Regions from separate parts of the Solibacillus cecembensis genome, predicted to be linked through region 1. Evidence: riboswitches for the same ligand, from Rfam matches in the RefSeq annotation. Region 1 holds a riboswitch; each other region holds the start of a gene.

Region 1 (5,942 bases):
AACATCGCACCACTTGCAAAAGCAGCAGGTCGCGCGGGTGATGTATCTTCAGTGTCGGTGGACATTACAAATTTACGTACAATCATTAAAGAAGTTGTTCGTAAATCAACGGAAGGCGTCGATTTATCTGAGGCAAAAGTAGTTGTAGCAGGAGGGCGTGGTGTAAAATCTGAAGACGGCTTCGCACCATTATATGAGCTTGCTAAATTACTAGGTGGTGCAGTTGGTGCTTCTCGTGGTGCATGTGATGCAGATTACTGTGACTACTCATTACAAATCGGACAAACAGGTAAAGTAGTAACACCTGATCTTTATATCGCAGCAGGTATTTCGGGGGCAATCCAGCATGTAGCGGGGATGTCGAACTCGAAAGTAATTGTTGCAATTAACAAAGATCCAGAAGCGAATATTTTCAAAATAGCAGACTACGGAATTGTGGGCGATTTATTCGAAGTTATTCCGATGCTAATTGAAGAGTTTAAAGCGTTAAAAGTAGGAGCATAATAACGACAGCTTCCTCACCTTATTATGAGGGAGCTGTTATTTTTTCTATGTTCAAGGGATTTTTTTACGTAAATATACCTCCCCGAGCATATTATTTTTAGCCAATTGGCAAATCATGCTATACTACAAACAGATGTTAGATAAGGAGGCTATTTAATTATGGCAATTGTACACGGTACAGATCAAACTTTTGGGCAAGAAATTTCAAATGGTGTCGTTTTAGTAGACTTTTGGGCTGCATGGTGTGGTCCATGTAAAATGATCGCTCCAGTTCTTGAAGAGCTAGATACAGAAATCGGTAACGATGTGAAAATCGTGAAGGTAGACGTTGATAACAACCAAGGAACAGCGGCTGAATACCAAATCATGTCGATTCCATCATTATTATTATTCGTTGATGGCGAGCTAAAAGCAAAAACTGCTGGCTTCATGCCAAAAGAAGCGTTAATCGATTTCATTAACGACAACAAATAATCCAATTCAAAAAGTCGTATGCCCGTAGCGGGTGTACGACTTTTTTTCGTCTATATAAGTTTAATCAAAGAATCTATTCTTATGATATAAGTGTTCTAATAAAGTATTTGCTATTTTGGGCTGGCTAAGCACATGAGGCGCACAGCTTTGTTGCACAAATCTATACGACTCATCTCTGTGCTTTGTGCAAGGCCAGCCTTTAAAACATTTTGCCTACTGAAACTTTCTGGATTTATTGCGCCGCTTCCGTGGGAGGCGGCGTTATCCTCAATCGATTTTTATTCCATTAGGAAAAATCTATCCTATTTTTTTGCTATTGAAGAGCAAAAATCATACAACCTTTGTGCAAAGCTGAACCTTTTAAGTGGAAAAATACTCCATGAAAGTGGGAGACAACGGCATGTTTTGCAGTCTCGACGGATTTTATTGTGGGGCTCATCTCATATTTCAATAAAAATATTGAGTAACTGAAACTAACTTCATATCCCAAAAAATGATTAGAATTTGTATTAGGACAAACTTGAATAGAAGGATTTGATTGGAATGAAGGGGAGGCGACTCCAGCGGGAACAGCACGTGCGGAAAATCCACTTGTTTCGAGATGTATCGAGAAACAAGTTAGTTGGAGCCGTGCCCGCGGAAAGCGTCCGACCCGGAATGGAAATCAACTCCCCCCTTTTTAGAATGGCTATTAATTATATTGAAACGAATAAAGCACTAGCTCTTGCCTTTCAAAATCACCTGAACTTAGGGTAAACTAAAGGGAAACGACGGAAATTTAAGGTGATGGAATGAATGCAAATATTAAGGCGAAACTAGAAATTTTACCGGGTGATCCAGGTTGTTATTTGATGAAAGATCACCAAGGGACGATTATTTATGTTGGGAAGGCCAAATCATTAAAAAATCGGGTACGTTCATATTTTACAAGTAGCCATGATGGGAAGACCGCCCGCTTAGTAAGTGAAATTGTGGACCTCGAATATATCGTGACTTCAAGTGATTTAGAAGCGCTAATTTTAGAACTGAATTTAATTAAGCTTCATGATCCGAAATATAATATTAAACTAACGGATGATAAAACATATCCATATATAAAAATAACAAATGAAAAGTATCCGCGTATTTTAACGACACGCAAAATTAAAAAAGATAAGGCCAAATACTTCGGTCCGTATCCGAATTCGTTCGCAGCAAATGAAACAAGAAAATTATTAGACCGACTTTACCCATTGAGGAAATGTGCCGTTATTCCGAAGCAAGTATGCCTTTATTATCATTTAGATCAATGCTTGGCACCATGTGTGAAGGAAATTGACAACGAAGTGTATCGCGAAATGGTCGATGAAATTGCGAAGTTTTTAAATGGTGGCTATGAAGAAGTAAAGCAGGATTTAGAACAAAAAATGTTGGATGCAGCTGAAAAATTAGAATTTGAACGAGCGAAAGAATATCGAGATTTAATGGCGCATATCGAAAAGATTATGCAAAAGCAAAAAATGGTGACAGGTGATTTAAGCAATCGCGATGTATTCGGTTATGCTGTGGAAAAAGGCTGGATGTGTGTGCAAGTTTTCTTTGTACGACAAGGAAAGTTAATCGAACGAGATGTTTCCGTTTTTCCGATATATAATGAACCAGAAGAAGAGTTTTTAACATTTGTCGGGCGTTTTTATGAAGAACCAAACCATATGCTGCCAAAAGAAATTTTCATTCCTACACAGGTGGATGGCGCTTTATTAGAAGAGCTTTTGAAGGTGAAAATTGTTATTCCTAAAAAAGGTTCGAAAAAGGAATTAGTTGATTTAGCTACGAAAAATGCAGATATTGCGATTCATGAGAAATTCCAACTAATTGAGCGGCAAGAGGAACGTACGATTGGTGCGTGTGAAGCATTAGGTGAGGCAATGAATATTCCCGTTCCGATGCGCATTGAAGCATTTGATAATAGTCATATGCACGGCACGGATCCGGTTTCAGCAATGGTTGTTTTTGTGGACGGCAAGCCACTGAAAAAAGAGTATCGTAAATATAAAACGAAGGAAGCCGCGAAACATGATGATTACGGCGCGATGCAAGAAGTCATTCGACGTCGATACACACGTGTGTTGCGAGAAAATTTACCGCTTCCCGATTTAATCGTTATTGATGGTGGGAAAGGGCAAATGGAAGTTGCGCGTGAAGTCATTGAAGATGAGTTAGGTCTTTATATTCCGATTGCTGGATTAGCAAAAGATGATAAGCATAATACGTCTCAATTATTATTCGGTGACCCAGTAGAGCCTATTTCACTAAAAAGAACGAGTGATGCGTTTTATTTATTGCAGCGTATTCAAGACGAGGTACACCGTTTTGCGATTACATTTTTACGACAGCAGCGACAGGCGAATACGATTGTTTCGGCGTTGGACGGTATTGAAGGTATTGGTCCGAAGCGTAAACAACAGCTCATGAAGCATTTTGGTTCAGTGAAAAAAATACGTGAAGCATCCGTTGTCCAGTTGATTGAGGCGGGCATATCACAGAAACTTGCTGAAACGATTCATCACCATTTTCAGGAACAATCATTGAAAAAGGATTTATAGTGTGCTAGAGTGAAACATAATTGAATAATTCAATCGATAGAGGCGCAGTAGTCAAAAGTAAGATGCATGAGGAAGGACAATTCCGTTGAATGCATTTGAAAGGGGAAACTGCCGAAGTGAATTGTGTATTGTTCGCACAAATTGCTGGTTTTGCATTTAAGAGATGTAAAATTGTCAGAGCGCATGTTCTGGAGAGCTATCCAAAGAGCACATCTAACTTTTATTATTTGTCTTGACGGCGACTTTCCCTATACGTGGAAGGTCGTTTTTTTTCGTGTATGACAAAACTGAAATTTTGTTTTTGAGTGCTAATATAAAGGGGTTGCAAACAATGGGGAATAATTTAACGGTGCGCGAGGTATTTTATGAAGCGGATGTCATTCGACTAACAATTGGCTATGATTTTTATGAAACAGCATCACTTTCGGAAGTATTTAGTATTTTAGCAGAAAATAATATCAATGTGGATATGATTGTGCAGTCGGTAATGGATGGTGTCAAACCAACCGTGTCATTTACAATTACGAAGGAGAAATTTGCTGAAAGCTTACGAATATTGGAGTCGAGTAAAGTTGCTTTAGGTTTTCGATTTGCTGATTTTGAAGTAGGGTTGGCTAAAATTTCGATTACGGGATCAGGTATGATTTTTGGTCCAGGCGTAGCAGCACGAATCTTTGCGCGGTTAGGGAAGGGGCATATTCCTGTTAAAATGGTCAGTGCATCGGAAGTTAAAGTATCGGTTATTGTGCCACAAGACGAGATGATGCAAGCAGCTAATATGTTGCATGACGAGTTTGCCTTAATTCAGTAAAATCATTCATTTCTATAAAAAGGCGAGGTGCTACGGATTGTAGGCTTCCTAAATGAATAAAAGCCTCAAGCTACTTTCTAAAGTAGCTTGAAGCTTTATCAATAGATGGTGAATAATTAACTGGTTGGCTCTTTTAAATCCCATTTTAAAGTGAATTTAACATAATTGTGCTTCACATTTTTTTCCTCGTAACATTCCGTTAAATAGCCAAACGTTTTTTGTTTTTGCTCTGCTAGAAATCCAGCTTCTAATCGAAAACAGCGCTGCTCAATATTGAGAGTGTCAGGATCTTCGGTAGTGAGTATGTAATGTATCTCATCTTTCAGCTCTTTTTCTAAAGTGAGTTGTCCCCAACCCGCCTCCATGAAAAATGATGATGCTTCTTCCATTGAAAATAATGGGAATTGACGAGCGACTTCTTTACCACCCCAATAAAGGACATCTGCTTCATGTTTTCCTAAAATGGATGAAAGTAAATGATCGCGAACGATTTCATAGCCAAAAGTTGGAATCGTTTTCATTTTATGCGGTTCCATTGAAAAAAACCTCTTTCCTAAATTTTCTTGTAATTTAATTCGATATATAGAAAGTCGAACTATAAGTAGAATAATAGTGACTTTAAACAGCGTAATACCGTCTTTAAAAGGGGTATGAAATGTTCGATGTTATCTTGACGCTAGTATCTGTGGAGAGTACAATGGACATGTCATAATATTGTACCATGATGAGATACGCAGTCAATAATCAACATTTACAAAATGGTGACTTTATAGATGCGAATTTCAAGTACTTAAGGGGGGTAACAGTTTTGTCGAAAGATCGTGAATTTTTATGGCGCCGCTTACATTCGTTATTAGGTGTAGTTCCAGTAGGATTGTTCTTGGCGTTCCACTTATCTTTAAACTTCACTGCTGTAGGCGGTGAAGAGTCTTACAATACCGCAACAGGAATGATGGAATTAGTTCCGCATTCATTATTGTTAGCAATGGAATGGATTATTATCTATATTCCACTTATGTTCCATGCATTCTACGGAGTGTATATTGCATTTACTGCTACGAACAACGTAAAACGCTTCAGCACATTCCGTAACTGGATGTTCGCATTACAACGCTTTACAGGTATATTCCTTGTAATCTTTATTGCATGGCATATTTTCCAAACACGTGTTCAAAAAGCGTTCGGTGAAGAAGTTAACTTTGATATGATGGCTGAAATCGTAGCGAATCCAGTAATGTTAGGATTCTACATCGTAGGTATCTTATCTGCAACTTTCCACTTAGCGAACGGCTTATGGTCATTCCTAGTAAGCTGGGGTATTACGCAATCTAAAAAGTCTCAACAAATCGCAACTTATATTACATTATTAGTATTTGTAATTTTAAGTATTATGGGTGTTGCGGCAATCTTAGCATTCGTTTAATTTTTCAAACTGTAACACTGATACAAAGTAAGAAATTGATGATGAATGAATTGTGAGTAAAAGTAATTAGCAATTATATATGAGGAGTAAGAAATTGATGATGAATGAATTGTGAGTAAAAGTAATTAGCAATTATATATGAGGA
Region 2 (5,942 bases), on a different contig from region 1:
ATTTTACAAAAGAAAAGAAAAGAAAAGAAAAGAAAAGAAAAGAAAAGAAAAGAAAAGGATGGGATATGGGATGAAATATAAACTATTAGGTATTATAGGTGCGGTAATTATCTCCACTGTTATATTGATCGGCTTTGTGATAACTAAGGAAGATTCAAAAACATCGACGCAGTATAATATCGACAATATTAATACGATTGAAGTTCAAACAAATGCTTCAAATATCGTATTTGTTGCATCTGAAAATAGTGAGGTCACAGTGCAAACTTCTGAAAAAATGAAGGTAGATACTACGATTTCAGGCGATACTTTACGTATTGTATCAGACGGTACAGGGAACGGAATTGTAAATTTAAAGAATGGAGAAATACTAATAGATATACCAACAAGTGCATTGCTTAGGCTAATCGCAAATACAGATTCTGGGGAAATACATGTAGAGGACATTGGTTTATCTAGCTTAAAAGCAACGTCGATATCAGGGGAAATTACTGTTAAACGACTAACTGATCAATTTACGATTGTTAATGAATCGGGTAACGTTGAAGTAGCATCGATTGGAGATTCAATCGGGCATAGCAACATAAAGACTAATTCTGGCCATATTAATGTACAGTTTTTAGAAAAACCACAAGCTATAACTGCGGAAACAAAGTCAGGGAAAATAACAACCGCCTTATTTCCAGCTGCTAGTATTAAATCACAGAATGCTGGCTATATACTACAAGAGGGACTTGAGACAGAAGAGGATTTTTTACAGCTAAATAGTATAACGGGGAATATTAATATTCACTAAAATATTTGCTATATAAATTGAACTAAAGAACCCATCTTTTATTAAAGATGGATACCCCCAGAAAAGAACATAAATTCCTTTCGTTTTCTGTTGTGGAGTATTCTAAATAGATAGCTGACTAAATTGTATGGCTATGAATTTGAACACTTTTAGTCATATATATAAAATACATCTTTGTTGTGGAAGGGCTTTCATTGTGTTTGTTTCAAAAACAATACAAAATGAAAGAAGTAGGGGGACACAATATGAACATACAAGAATTAAACTCATTTTTAACTTTATATAAAAAAGAAACGCAGCAAACGGAAGAGTGGCTAGAACGCCGTCTCATTCAAGCGGTGGACCCACAATTCAGTTTTACAACAGAAGAATTAACTTTTGGTGCGCGTGTTGCTTGGCGCAATAGTAATAAGTGCATTGGTCGATTATTTTGGAATAGCTTAACGGTGTTGGATCAACGTCATTTATTGGATGAGGAAGCGATTTTTGCTGCATTACTGGAGCATATTTCCTTTGCTACGAATAGTGGGAAAATTCGTCCAGTTATTTCGATTTTTGCGCAAAATCGGGTACATATTTGGAATCATCAGCTCATTCGCTATGCCGGCTATGAAACGGCGGATGGTGTGCTAGGTGATTCAGATTCACTCGCTTTTACAAAAACATGTGAAGCACTCGGGTGGCGCGGAGCACGGACAAATTATGATGTGTTACCACTTGTCATTCAATTAGATGACCACCCACCGAAATTTTTTGAAATTCCGAAAGACGATGTAGTCGAAGTGCAAATCGAGCATCCACACTATGATTTTTCGAGCTTACAAATGAAATGGTATGCCGTTCCGATTATTTCGAGTATGCGCTTTAATATTGGTGGAATTGATTTTCAAGCAGCACCGTTTAATGGCTGGTATATGGGCACGGAAATTGGCGCGCGTAATTTAGCTGATGAAGCGCGCTATCATTTCTTGCCAAAAGTCGCACAGCAAATGGGGATTGAAACGACTTTGAATGCATCACTTTGGAAGGACCGTGCACTCGTAGAATTAAATGTAGCGGTGTTGCATTCCTATAAAAAAGCAGGTGTGAGCATTGTCGATCATCATACTGCGGCGCAACAGTTTGAATTGTTTCAACAGCAGGAGCAAAAAGAACAGCGCGAAGTAACAGGGAACTGGACGTGGCTCATTCCACCACTGTCACCTGCGACAACGTCTATTTATCATCAACCGATACCTAATAAAACGAAGAAGCCGAATTATTTTTATCAGCAACTTCCTTATAAATAAACAAAAATCCCCCTCATCCATCAAAGGAATAAGGGGGTTACTTGCGTCATTTATTCAAAATAATATCAATTAATTCATCGCGATCAATTAAATAAACGCCATTAATATCGGCCAGTTTTTTTGCCTGCTTTGTAAAATGGCTATTTGTCACAACCCAAGCTTCAGTCGCATTGTACATTTTGACAGCACCGATAATTTCCTGTACTGCTTTCACACCAACGGAACTAGAATAGCGCTTTGCCTGTACAGCAATGATTTCTTTACCATCGTTTAAGATTAAGTCTGCACCATAATCCCCGCTTGTCGCTGTGTAGCGCACCTTAAAGCCGCGGCGTTTAAATAACTCACCTAAAAAACGTTCGAAATCTTCACCGCTCATCACATCAACTTCACGGATGCCGGATTTGCGTAGCTTTGCTGTTTTTCGCGATCTCCACCAAATTTTAAAAGCGATTAATAATACAAAGTAAAGAGCAATCCCAATGCCGATACCTTGCAATGTTTCGCTAAAATACCAGCCAGCCGCACCTGCCAGGATGATCATGACCAATGTAAAATTAGGCATTCTTTTCTTTCTTCGTCGATTACGTTTACGCAACTTCAATATACTCCTTTAAGTTTTAATGTAAGTAGAGTATACCATAAATGAGCACATACGTTTGCTTTAGATAAATTGCTTTTTCGCGCTTATAAAGGAAGCAATAAATAATAGTGCGGAAGCGATTAAAAATAATGCAATCGGGATTGTCCAACTATTTGTCGCATCATGAACAAAGCCGAATAAAACAGGTCCAATTGCTGCGATTAAATAACCGACAGATTGCGCAAAGCCTGATAAATCAGCAGCTTCGAAGGCTGTTTCTGTTCGCAATGTGAAAAACATAAGGACAAGGCCAAATGAAGAACCGCCTGCAAAACCTAAAAACACCATCCATAATACGGCCAAGCTCGTCCACTCCATTAATACACCAGTAAACCCAATCACATAACAAAGTGAAAAGAAGAGTACAATCGGACGTTGTGATGAAAGTTTTCCAGCAATAATGGGAATGATAAATGTTAATGGAATTTGCGCAAGTTGCATGATAGAGCCCATCCAGCCAGCATCTTGTGCACTCATTCCCTGACTAATGAAAATGTCCGGTAGCCAAGCGCTTGAGCTATAAAAAATGAACGATTGTAAGCCCATCGTTGCGGCAATTGCCCAGGCAAGAGGGGATTTCCACATTTTCTTTTTCGGTGCGTCCGAGCTGGCAAATTTCATTTCTACTTTGTGGTCTTTCAATAAAGGAAGCCAAAAAAGTAATGTTAATATTCCTAAAATAAGTGAAAAGCCAAGTGCAGACTGCCAGCCAAAACCTGATGCAATCGGATAGCTAACACCTGCAGCAAGACCGGCAGAAATATTCATCGACACGGAATAAATCCCCGTTAATATGCCAATATGAAGCGGGAATTTTAGCTTGAAGTAACTAGGGATGAGCACGTTTCCGAAAGCGATAGCAACCCCGATTAGAATTGTCCCTAAAATAAGTAGTGCAGTCGAACCAACTGAACGTAGTAAAACACCTGCACATAAAATAATGACTGAATAAAACAGTGTCCATTCCATGCCAAATTTCCGAGCGATACGAGCGGCAAAAGGTGATACCACCGCAAAAGCAAGTAACGGTATGGTTGTTAAAAAACCAGCGAGAACGTTAGAAATGCCGAGTCCATCTCGTATAAAGGATATGATGGGTCCAACGACTGTTAAAGGTGTTCGGAGTGTTGTCGCAAAAAAAATAATAGCTAGTGTAAATAGCCAAATAGATTTATTAGATAGTAAGTTTTTGTTTGTGTTTGTATCTAGTTTGGAATTCATTTTCCACGCTCCTGTTCTTGAATAAAACCCATTATACCAGACACCACTAATTGTACGAATAATCTAAAAAGAAAGAAAAGTTCGAATCGGTTGCTATCAAAAAAATGGTATGCTAGAATTTGAATCGTTATTGAAATTAAATATTACATTACCTCATGTCAAAATGAGGTAGAGGTCGCAAGCATTAATATTAGTATAGCGGAGATTGAGAAAATCGGTGAAACTATATGAAAGGAATGATTGCCGAAGTGTCATTTTGATTCTCAAAAGATGATGCTGGGGCTGTCTCCGAAAGGAACAGAACTGTCACATGTGTAAACATGTGTTGAGCTATCTTTCAAGTTTGTCTGGTGTTAAATAAAGCCGTCACAAAAACTTGTGGCGGCTTTTTATCTTCATTTAACTCTATACAAACGAAACAAAAAGGAGAATTTTTCATGAGTGAGATAAAAATCGATCAACTTGGTAATAAAAATCAATTAAAAAGAAGCTTGAAAAGTCGTCACATTACGATGATTTCTTTAGGGGGAACAATTGGGACAGGGCTCTTTTTAGCTTCTGGTGGTGCAATTGCACAAGCAGGTCCTGGTGGTGCATTACTTGCCTACGCATTAATTGGTGTGATGGTGTACTTTTTAATGACGAGCTTAGGTGAAATGGCCGCGTATATGCCAACTTCTGGTTCGTTCAGTACGTATGCAACGAAATTTGTTGACCCGGCACTAGGCTTTGCATTAGGTTGGAACTATTGGTACAACTGGGCAATTACGATTGCAGCAGAAATCGCAGCTGTATCGTTAATTATGAAATATTGGTTCCCAAATAGTTCATCGATTACATGGACAATCTTATTTATTGTCGTTGTTCTATCATTTAACTTAATGTCAGTTAAAGCGTATGGTGAAAGTGAATATTGGTTTTCGATGATTAAAGTAGTAACCGTGATTGTATTTATTATTGTCAGCTTCCTGATGATTTTTGGAATTTTAGGTGGCAATGATCCGGTAGGCTTTAAAAACTTCTTCGTTGGAGATGCACCGTTTAATGGTGGTTTCCTAGCAATATTCGGTATTTTCTTAGCGGCAGGTTTCTCGTTCCAAGGGACAGAGATGCTTGGTGTAACAGCTGGTGAAACAGATGATCCAGCAAAAAATATTCCAAAGGCGGTACGTTCAGTATTTTGGCGTATTTTACTGTTCTACATTTTTGCAATTGGTGCAATTGGTTTATTAATTCCGTATACGGATTCACGTTTACTATCAGAAGATATTGCGACAAGTCCATTTACATTAGTATTTGAAAACTTAGGCTTTGCATTCGCGGCATCCGTGATGAATGCGATTATTTTAACAGCGATGCTATCTGCCGGAAACTCTGGTTTATATGCAGCAAGCCGTATGTTATTCCAATTAGCAGTCGATGGAAAAGCGCCGAAGTTTTTTGCAAAAGTGAATACACGCGGCATTCCAGTGTATGCGTTAATCGCGACAATGGCTGTAGGTTGCGTATCATTTTTAGCTTCATTCTTTGGTGATGGTGTTGTTTATATTTGGTTATTAAACGCATCGGGACTGTCCGGATTTATTGCATGGCTAGGAATTGCAATAAGTCATTATCGTTTCCGCCGAGCATACGTTGCGCAAGGGCACTCACTAAGCGATTTGCCTTATGTATCGAAATTTTTCCCATTTGGTCCATTATTCGCGTTTGCTCTATGTACGATTGTTATTTTAGGACAAAATTACATGGCGTTCATGGGTGGCACAATCGACTGGTACGGCGTTTTAGTATCATATATTGGTATCCCTTTATTCGTAGCACTGTGGGTCGGTTATAAATGGAAGCACAAAACGAAAGTCGTGCCATTAATGGATTGTGATTTAACAAATAAGTACTAACTTGATTCAGTAAAGCTGAATCAAGTTTGTGCCCCGGCGTAATTGATTAGGAAAGCAAAATCTCATTTATTTGAGGTTTTGCTTTTTTTATTCTG
Region 3 (5,942 bases), on a different contig from region 1:
AGTGCGCGCGCTAAATGGGGTCAAAAATCTGGCTTCGTTATCCTTTTACCACATGGTTATGAAGGTCAAGGTCCAGAGCACTCATCTAGCCGTATGGAACGATTCTTACAATTATCAGCTGAAAATAACTGGTTCGTAGCTAACTGTTCAAATGCAGGCAACTACTACCACTTATTACGTCGTCAAGCCGGTCTATTAGGTACAGAAGGCGTTCGTCCATTAGTTGTCGTTTCACCTAAATCATTATTACGTCACCCATTAGCAGCAGCTAGTGCGGAACAACTTGCAACAGGCCGCTTCCAAGAAGTGATTGAGCAAGAAGGCTTAGGCAAAAACGTAGCAGCAGTAGAAAAAGTAGTACTTGGTACGGGTAAAGTTATGATTGACTTAGCGGAACGTGTGAAGGACGGCGAAGGTTTCGACCACCTACACATCGTACGTGTTGAACAAATCTATCCATTCCCGACACAACAAGTAGCGGACATTATTGCGCGCTTCCCGAATGTGAAAGAAATCGTTTGGGTACAAGAAGAGCCGAAAAACCAAGGTTCTTGGATGTATGTTCTTGAAACTTTATATGCTATGGCTGAAGGCAAAAAAGTAAGTTATGTTGGACGTCCTGCAATGAGCTCGACATCTGAAGGAGACGGCGATTCTCATAAAGCTGCTCAAACTAAATTAATTACAGAAGCATTAGATAAATAATCGAATCATGAAATTAAAAAGGCTACTTGTATAGCAGGTAGCCTATCTATACAAACTTGTATAGGTAATTAAAGGAGGAAATTAAAGTGGCTGAAATTAAAGTCCCTGAACTAGCAGAATCAATTACAGAAGGTACAATTGCTCAGTGGGTGAAAAAAGTTGGAGATCGCGTAGAAAAAGGCGAATTCATCGTAGAATTAGAAACAGATAAAGTAAACGCTGAAATCATTTCTGAAGAAGCGGGTGTATTAACTCAAATTTTAGCTCCAGAAGGCGATACAGTTCTTGTAGGTCAAGTAATCGCAGTAGTTGAAGCTGGCGAAGGCGCAGCACCTGCTCCAGCAGCACCAGTTCAAGAAGCGGCACCTGCAGCTCCAGCGGCTCCGGTTGCAGCAGCACCTGTAGCACCAGCTCCAATCGTAGAAGAGTCTACGGATCGTGTAATTGCTTCACCAGCAGCACGTAAATTAGCTCGTGAAAAAGGAATTGACTTAGCGGCAATTTCTCCTGTAGATCCACAAGGTCGTGTACGTGTACAAGATGTATCAGCTCACGGTACAGCTCCAGTAGCACAAGCAGCAGTTGCAGCGGTATCAGCAAACGGCCCAATGGTATTCACTCCTGCAGGCGATTCTGACCGTGTAACAGTTGAGAAAATGTCTCGTCGTCGTCAAACAATTGCAAAACGTTTATTAGAAGTTAAACAATCAACGGCAATGTTAACAACATTTAACGAAATCGACATGACAAACATCATGGCATTACGTAAACGCAAACAAGAGCAATTCGTAAAAGATAACGACATCAAATTAGGTTTCATGTCATTCTTCACGAAAGCTGTTGTTGCAGCACTTAAAAAATATCCATACGTGAACGCACAAATTAGCGGTGACGAAATTCACTTAAATAAATTCTTTGATATCGGTGTTGCGGTATCAACTGAAGAAGGTTTAGTAGTACCTGTAGTACGTGATGCAAACAGCAAAAACTTCGCTGAAATCGAAAGAAATATCGGAGAATTAGCTGGTAAAGCACGCGACAAAAAATTAGGCTTAAACGACATGGCTGGTGGTTCTTTCACAATCACTAACGGTGGTGTATTCGGTTCATTAATGTCTACACCAATCATGAACGGTACACAAGCTGGTATTTTAGGTATGCACTCAATCGTTAACCGTCCAGTAGCGATTAACGGTGAAGTTCAAATCCGTCCAATGATGTACGTGGCATTATCTTATGACCACCGTATTATCGATGGTAAAGATTCTGTTGGTTTCCTAAAAACAGTTAAAGAAATGATTGAAAACCCAGAAGATTTATTATTAAACTCTTAATTATCACTTTAAAAGGCGGGCATATCTCCAAATGGGGATGTGTCCGTTTTTTCTATGTAAATATAACTATCAAAATAATTACTATTGACAGAAAGTATTGAATTATAGTATTATTCATACATTAAACAATTTAATAATAACCTCACAATCTTGTGGGGTAGAGGCGCGGTATTTATTAGTTTTTCATGGAGCATAGAGCATGCAACGAGATGGAAAAGAAGGAACTACCGCCGAAGTTTAAAAGAGCTCTTTCTTTTTAAGCTGGGTTTGCAGTGAATAATTGCAGAACTGTCTCGATTATCTCCATGATAATCGAGTTGTGCTATCTCAATATGGGATTGTGGGGATTTGAGCTATTTATAAATATAGCGACCTAAAATCTTCTTTTAGGTCGTTTTTTAATTGGCAAAAATTTTATGTTCATCTACTTTGATTGAAATATGTTTTTCCAATAATAAAATAGCTCAAAAATATGAAATTAATAGGGGGAGAATGACTATGAAAAAGAGACTAGTATTATTGTTTACAGTAATGATGGCCATGTTTGTATTAGCAGCATGTGGCGCAGACAAAGAAAAAGACACTACAAGTGGATCGGAAGGGTCTGACTCTACTACTGAATCGAAAGAAGTATTCAAAATTGGTATGGAGGCAGGCTATGCGCCATTTAACTGGACGCAAACGAATGATTCAAATGGTGGCGTACAAATTAATGGTGAAAAAGAATATGCAGGTGGCTACGATGTAGAAATTGCCAAAAAAATTGCTGAAGGTTTAGGCAAAGAGTTAGTCATTGTAAAAGCAGAATGGGATGGTTTAGTACCGGCGCTTCAATCAGGTGTCGTTGATGCCATTATTGCAGGGATGAGCCCCACAGAAGACCGTAAACAATCAATTGATTTCACAGAAAACTATTATACATCGGATTTCGTCATCGTAACGAAAAAAGGTAGTAAATATGAAAATGCGAAAACAATAGCCGATTTTGCGGGGGCAAAAATTACAGCTCAATTAAATACATCAAACTATAAAGTAATCGATCAAATTCCAGATGTGAAGCAACAAGTAGCAATGGATAACTTCCCAGCAATGCGTGTTGCTATTGAATCAGGTGTGATTGATGGTTATATAGCAGAGCGTCCAGAAGCTATTTCTGCAGCAGCAGCAAATGAAAACTTTACGTATTCAGTGTTAGAGGATGGCTTTGATGTAGAAGAAGCAGATGTTTCAATCGCAGTAGGGGTTCGTAAAGACTATGATTTAACGGATAAAATTAATGAAATATTAAAAGGTATTTCTGAAGAAGAGCGTCAAAAGTTGATGGAAGCAGCAATTGCCAATCAACCAGCCGCTCAATAATTAAACTATTAATGGAAAAGGGCCGCCAATTGAGCGGACTTTTTCTATTAGTTAGGTACATATAAGGCAGCTAATGCTGTTAGGGGGACTTCTTATGAGTTTAGAAACTATTTTAACGATACTCGAAAATAACTGGGAAATGTTCCTACGTGGCGCATATATGACTTTGGCAATTGCCATCATTAGTACAATTATCGGTGCGTTTATCGGATTTTTTATCGGAATTATGCATACGATTCCGATGAAGAAAAAATCATTTAAAAGCATGATTTTAAAAACTTTCAACTTTGTTTTAACGGTTTATGTAGAAGTATTCCGTGGTACACCAATGATTGTACAAGCAATGGTTGTTTTCTATGGGTTAGCATCATACGGTTTAGAATTGGATCGATTTATTGCGGCTTTAGTCGTTGTTGGATTAAATACCGGTGCTTATATGGCTGAAATTGTTCGAGGTGGAATCGTATCCGTTGATAAAGGTCAATATGAAGCGGCACAAGCCGTTGGGATGAACCATCTCCAAATAATGATTTATGTCGTTTTACCTCAAGTAGCCCGCAATATTTTACCTGCTACAGGGAATCAATTAGTGATGAATATTAAAGATACAGCTGTATTAAGTGTTATTAGTGTTACGGAACTTTTTTATCAAACAAAGTCTGTTGCTGGGGCAAACTTCAAATTTGCAGAAAGTTTCTTCATTGCATGTATGATTTATTTAGTCATGACATTTACAGCTACTCGTATTTTACGTTGGGTAGAAAAGCGATTAGATGGTCCTGAAGCGTATAAAATGGAAGTTGTACGCAAACCTGAAAACATAATGTAAGGAGCATCAACAATGGAAAAAATAATAGACATTCAACATTTAAATAAATCATTCGGCAACAATGAAGTGTTAAAGGATGTTAATTTTAGTGTAAATAAAGGCGAGGTAGTCTGTCTAATCGGCTCATCTGGCTCGGGGAAGTCAACGCTTTTACGTTGTGTAAACCTTTTAGAAACGCCTAGTGGTGGTGAAATCATATACAAAGGGGAAAACATCTTAAAGGATCTCAAGAGCGTTGAAGCGTATCGTACACACTTAGGGATGGTGTTCCAGCAATTTAATTTATTTAACAACCTAGATGTGTTAACGAATTGTACAGTTGGTCAGGTGAAGGTGTTAAAACGCTCTAAGGAAGAGGCAAAGGAAAAAGCACTTAAATATTTAGAAATTGTGGGTATGAGCGCTTATAAAAATGCAAAACCTCGTCAACTATCAGGCGGACAAAAACAGCGTGTGGCAATCGCGCGTGCACTTGCCATGGATCCAGATGTGATGCTCTTTGATGAACCGACGTCAGCATTAGACCCAGAAATGGTAGGGGAAGTATTAAAAGTAATGCGTATGCTTGCGGACCAAGGAAACACAATGCTGATTGTGACGCATGAAATGGAATTTGCGAAAGAAGTTTCGGACCGCATTGTTTTCATGGATAAAGGGGTAATCGTGGAAGAGGGACATCCAAGTGAAGTGTTAGTCAATCCAAAGCATGACCGCACAAAAGAATTTTTAAAACGTACGTTAGCATAATCGCGCATATAAAAAAGAGCTTGCAAAAATTTTGCAAGCTTATTTTCTAGAGTTCCATTCAGATATGATGAAAAAAATAATAGCAAAAGCAATGGCAATTGCGAAAAACCACATCGGAACACTACCAAAAGTCATGAAGTCCACCTCTTAAAAGTAGTGTAGCATGATTACAAAGGACATTCAAACCGACAATTGCATATGGTGAACCTTTAATAAGTGGGGGGTCTCAAACTTTCGCGGAGAATGCATCTTTATTTTGAAATGGAAGGCATAAAGTCCGTAATTGAGGGGAAAAATTGCGGTTCCTTTGTATAGGTACTATCATCTTAGGACAAAATCGTATAAAATAGATAATGATAATATACAAGTTATATAAAAGCGAGGTAGACAAATGTTACATTTAAAATGGAAAGATGCACCGACGATTCGTACTGTGAAATGTGTGCACACAAACGCAGCAAAGTATTTAGTTTCAAATGTATTAACAGTTGGAAAAGAATACGAAGTGAAAAATGAAACGGAAGAGTTCATTTTTGTTATCGACAATACAGGTCAAATTGGCGGATACTACAAAGAGTATTTCGCATAATAGCTACTAAATGAAATGAGAAAAACAGCTCGTCTAGTGAAGGGGATACTTCACGAAGACGAGCTGTTTTTTATTTTTGATCAATTATAATATGTTCGATTTCATGGCGCTTTTCATTGCTTGTTACTTGCACGCGCAACGTATCTTCTATATCTTGTAGCAGCCTTAATTGGGTTTGTTTAAAACGATCAATGTCCTCATGGTTCACAGTAGGTCGTTTGCTGCTTTTAGATGTTGTCTCGAGCATCTTGCCGTTTTTGCGTAGAAGCTCCTCTGAGGCGTCCATTAAGCGCTGCTGGGACTGCATGGCGCGGCGTTGGTTATTCATACTAAGAAGCATCGCAATTTGTGACTGCCAAAGCGGGATCATGTTCATAAT

The links. A riboswitch is a leader RNA that binds a small molecule or an ion and turns the genes downstream of it on or off. The one in region 1 is predicted to bind lysine.
Region 2: it holds a riboswitch for lysine, as region 1 does, so the genes downstream of both, ACQKIH_RS18505 (amino acid permease) here and ACQKIH_RS03370 (ACT domain-containing protein) in region 1, are expected to answer to the same signal.
Region 3: it holds a riboswitch for lysine, as region 1 does, so the genes downstream of both, ACQKIH_RS20020 (transporter substrate-binding domain-containing protein) here and ACQKIH_RS03370 (ACT domain-containing protein) in region 1, are expected to answer to the same signal.

The regions. Positions count from the first base shown of each region.
Region 1 covers NZ_JBNNMF010000003.1:16,680-22,621, forward strand. Annotated here, with positions in the region: gene ACQKIH_RS03355 (electron transfer flavoprotein subunit alpha/FixB family protein) at 1-504, shown strand, start outside; gene trxA (thioredoxin) at 664-978, shown strand; gene uvrC (excinuclease ABC subunit UvrC) at 1,770-3,563, shown strand; lysine riboswitch at 3,593-3,770, shown strand; gene ACQKIH_RS03370 (ACT domain-containing protein) at 3,895-4,374, shown strand; gene ACQKIH_RS03375 (YslB family protein) at 4,491-4,910, opposite strand; gene ACQKIH_RS03380 (succinate dehydrogenase cytochrome b558 subunit) at 5,183-5,797, shown strand.
Region 2 covers NZ_JBNNMF010000025.1:23,914-29,855, forward strand. Annotated here, with positions in the region: gene ACQKIH_RS18480 (hypothetical protein) at 1-81, shown strand, start outside; gene ACQKIH_RS18485 (DUF4097 family beta strand repeat-containing protein) at 71-796, shown strand; gene ACQKIH_RS18490 (nitric oxide synthase oxygenase) at 1,042-2,085, shown strand; gene ACQKIH_RS18495 (restriction endonuclease) at 2,132-2,683, opposite strand; gene ACQKIH_RS18500 (CynX/NimT family MFS transporter) at 2,750-3,949, opposite strand; lysine riboswitch at 4,111-4,290, shown strand; gene ACQKIH_RS18505 (amino acid permease) at 4,387-5,847, shown strand.
Region 3 covers NZ_JBNNMF010000030.1:27,292-33,233, reverse strand. Annotated here, with positions in the region: gene ACQKIH_RS20030 (2-oxoglutarate dehydrogenase E1 component) at 1-705, shown strand, start outside; gene odhB (2-oxoglutarate dehydrogenase complex dihydrolipoyllysine-residue succinyltransferase) at 792-2,039, shown strand; lysine riboswitch at 2,190-2,372, shown strand; gene ACQKIH_RS20020 (transporter substrate-binding domain-containing protein) at 2,538-3,398, shown strand; gene ACQKIH_RS20015 (amino acid ABC transporter permease) at 3,493-4,227, shown strand; gene ACQKIH_RS20010 (amino acid ABC transporter ATP-binding protein) at 4,240-4,974, shown strand; gene ACQKIH_RS20005 (DUF6501 family protein) at 5,366-5,563, shown strand; gene ACQKIH_RS20000 (toxic anion resistance protein) at 5,634-5,942, opposite strand, start outside.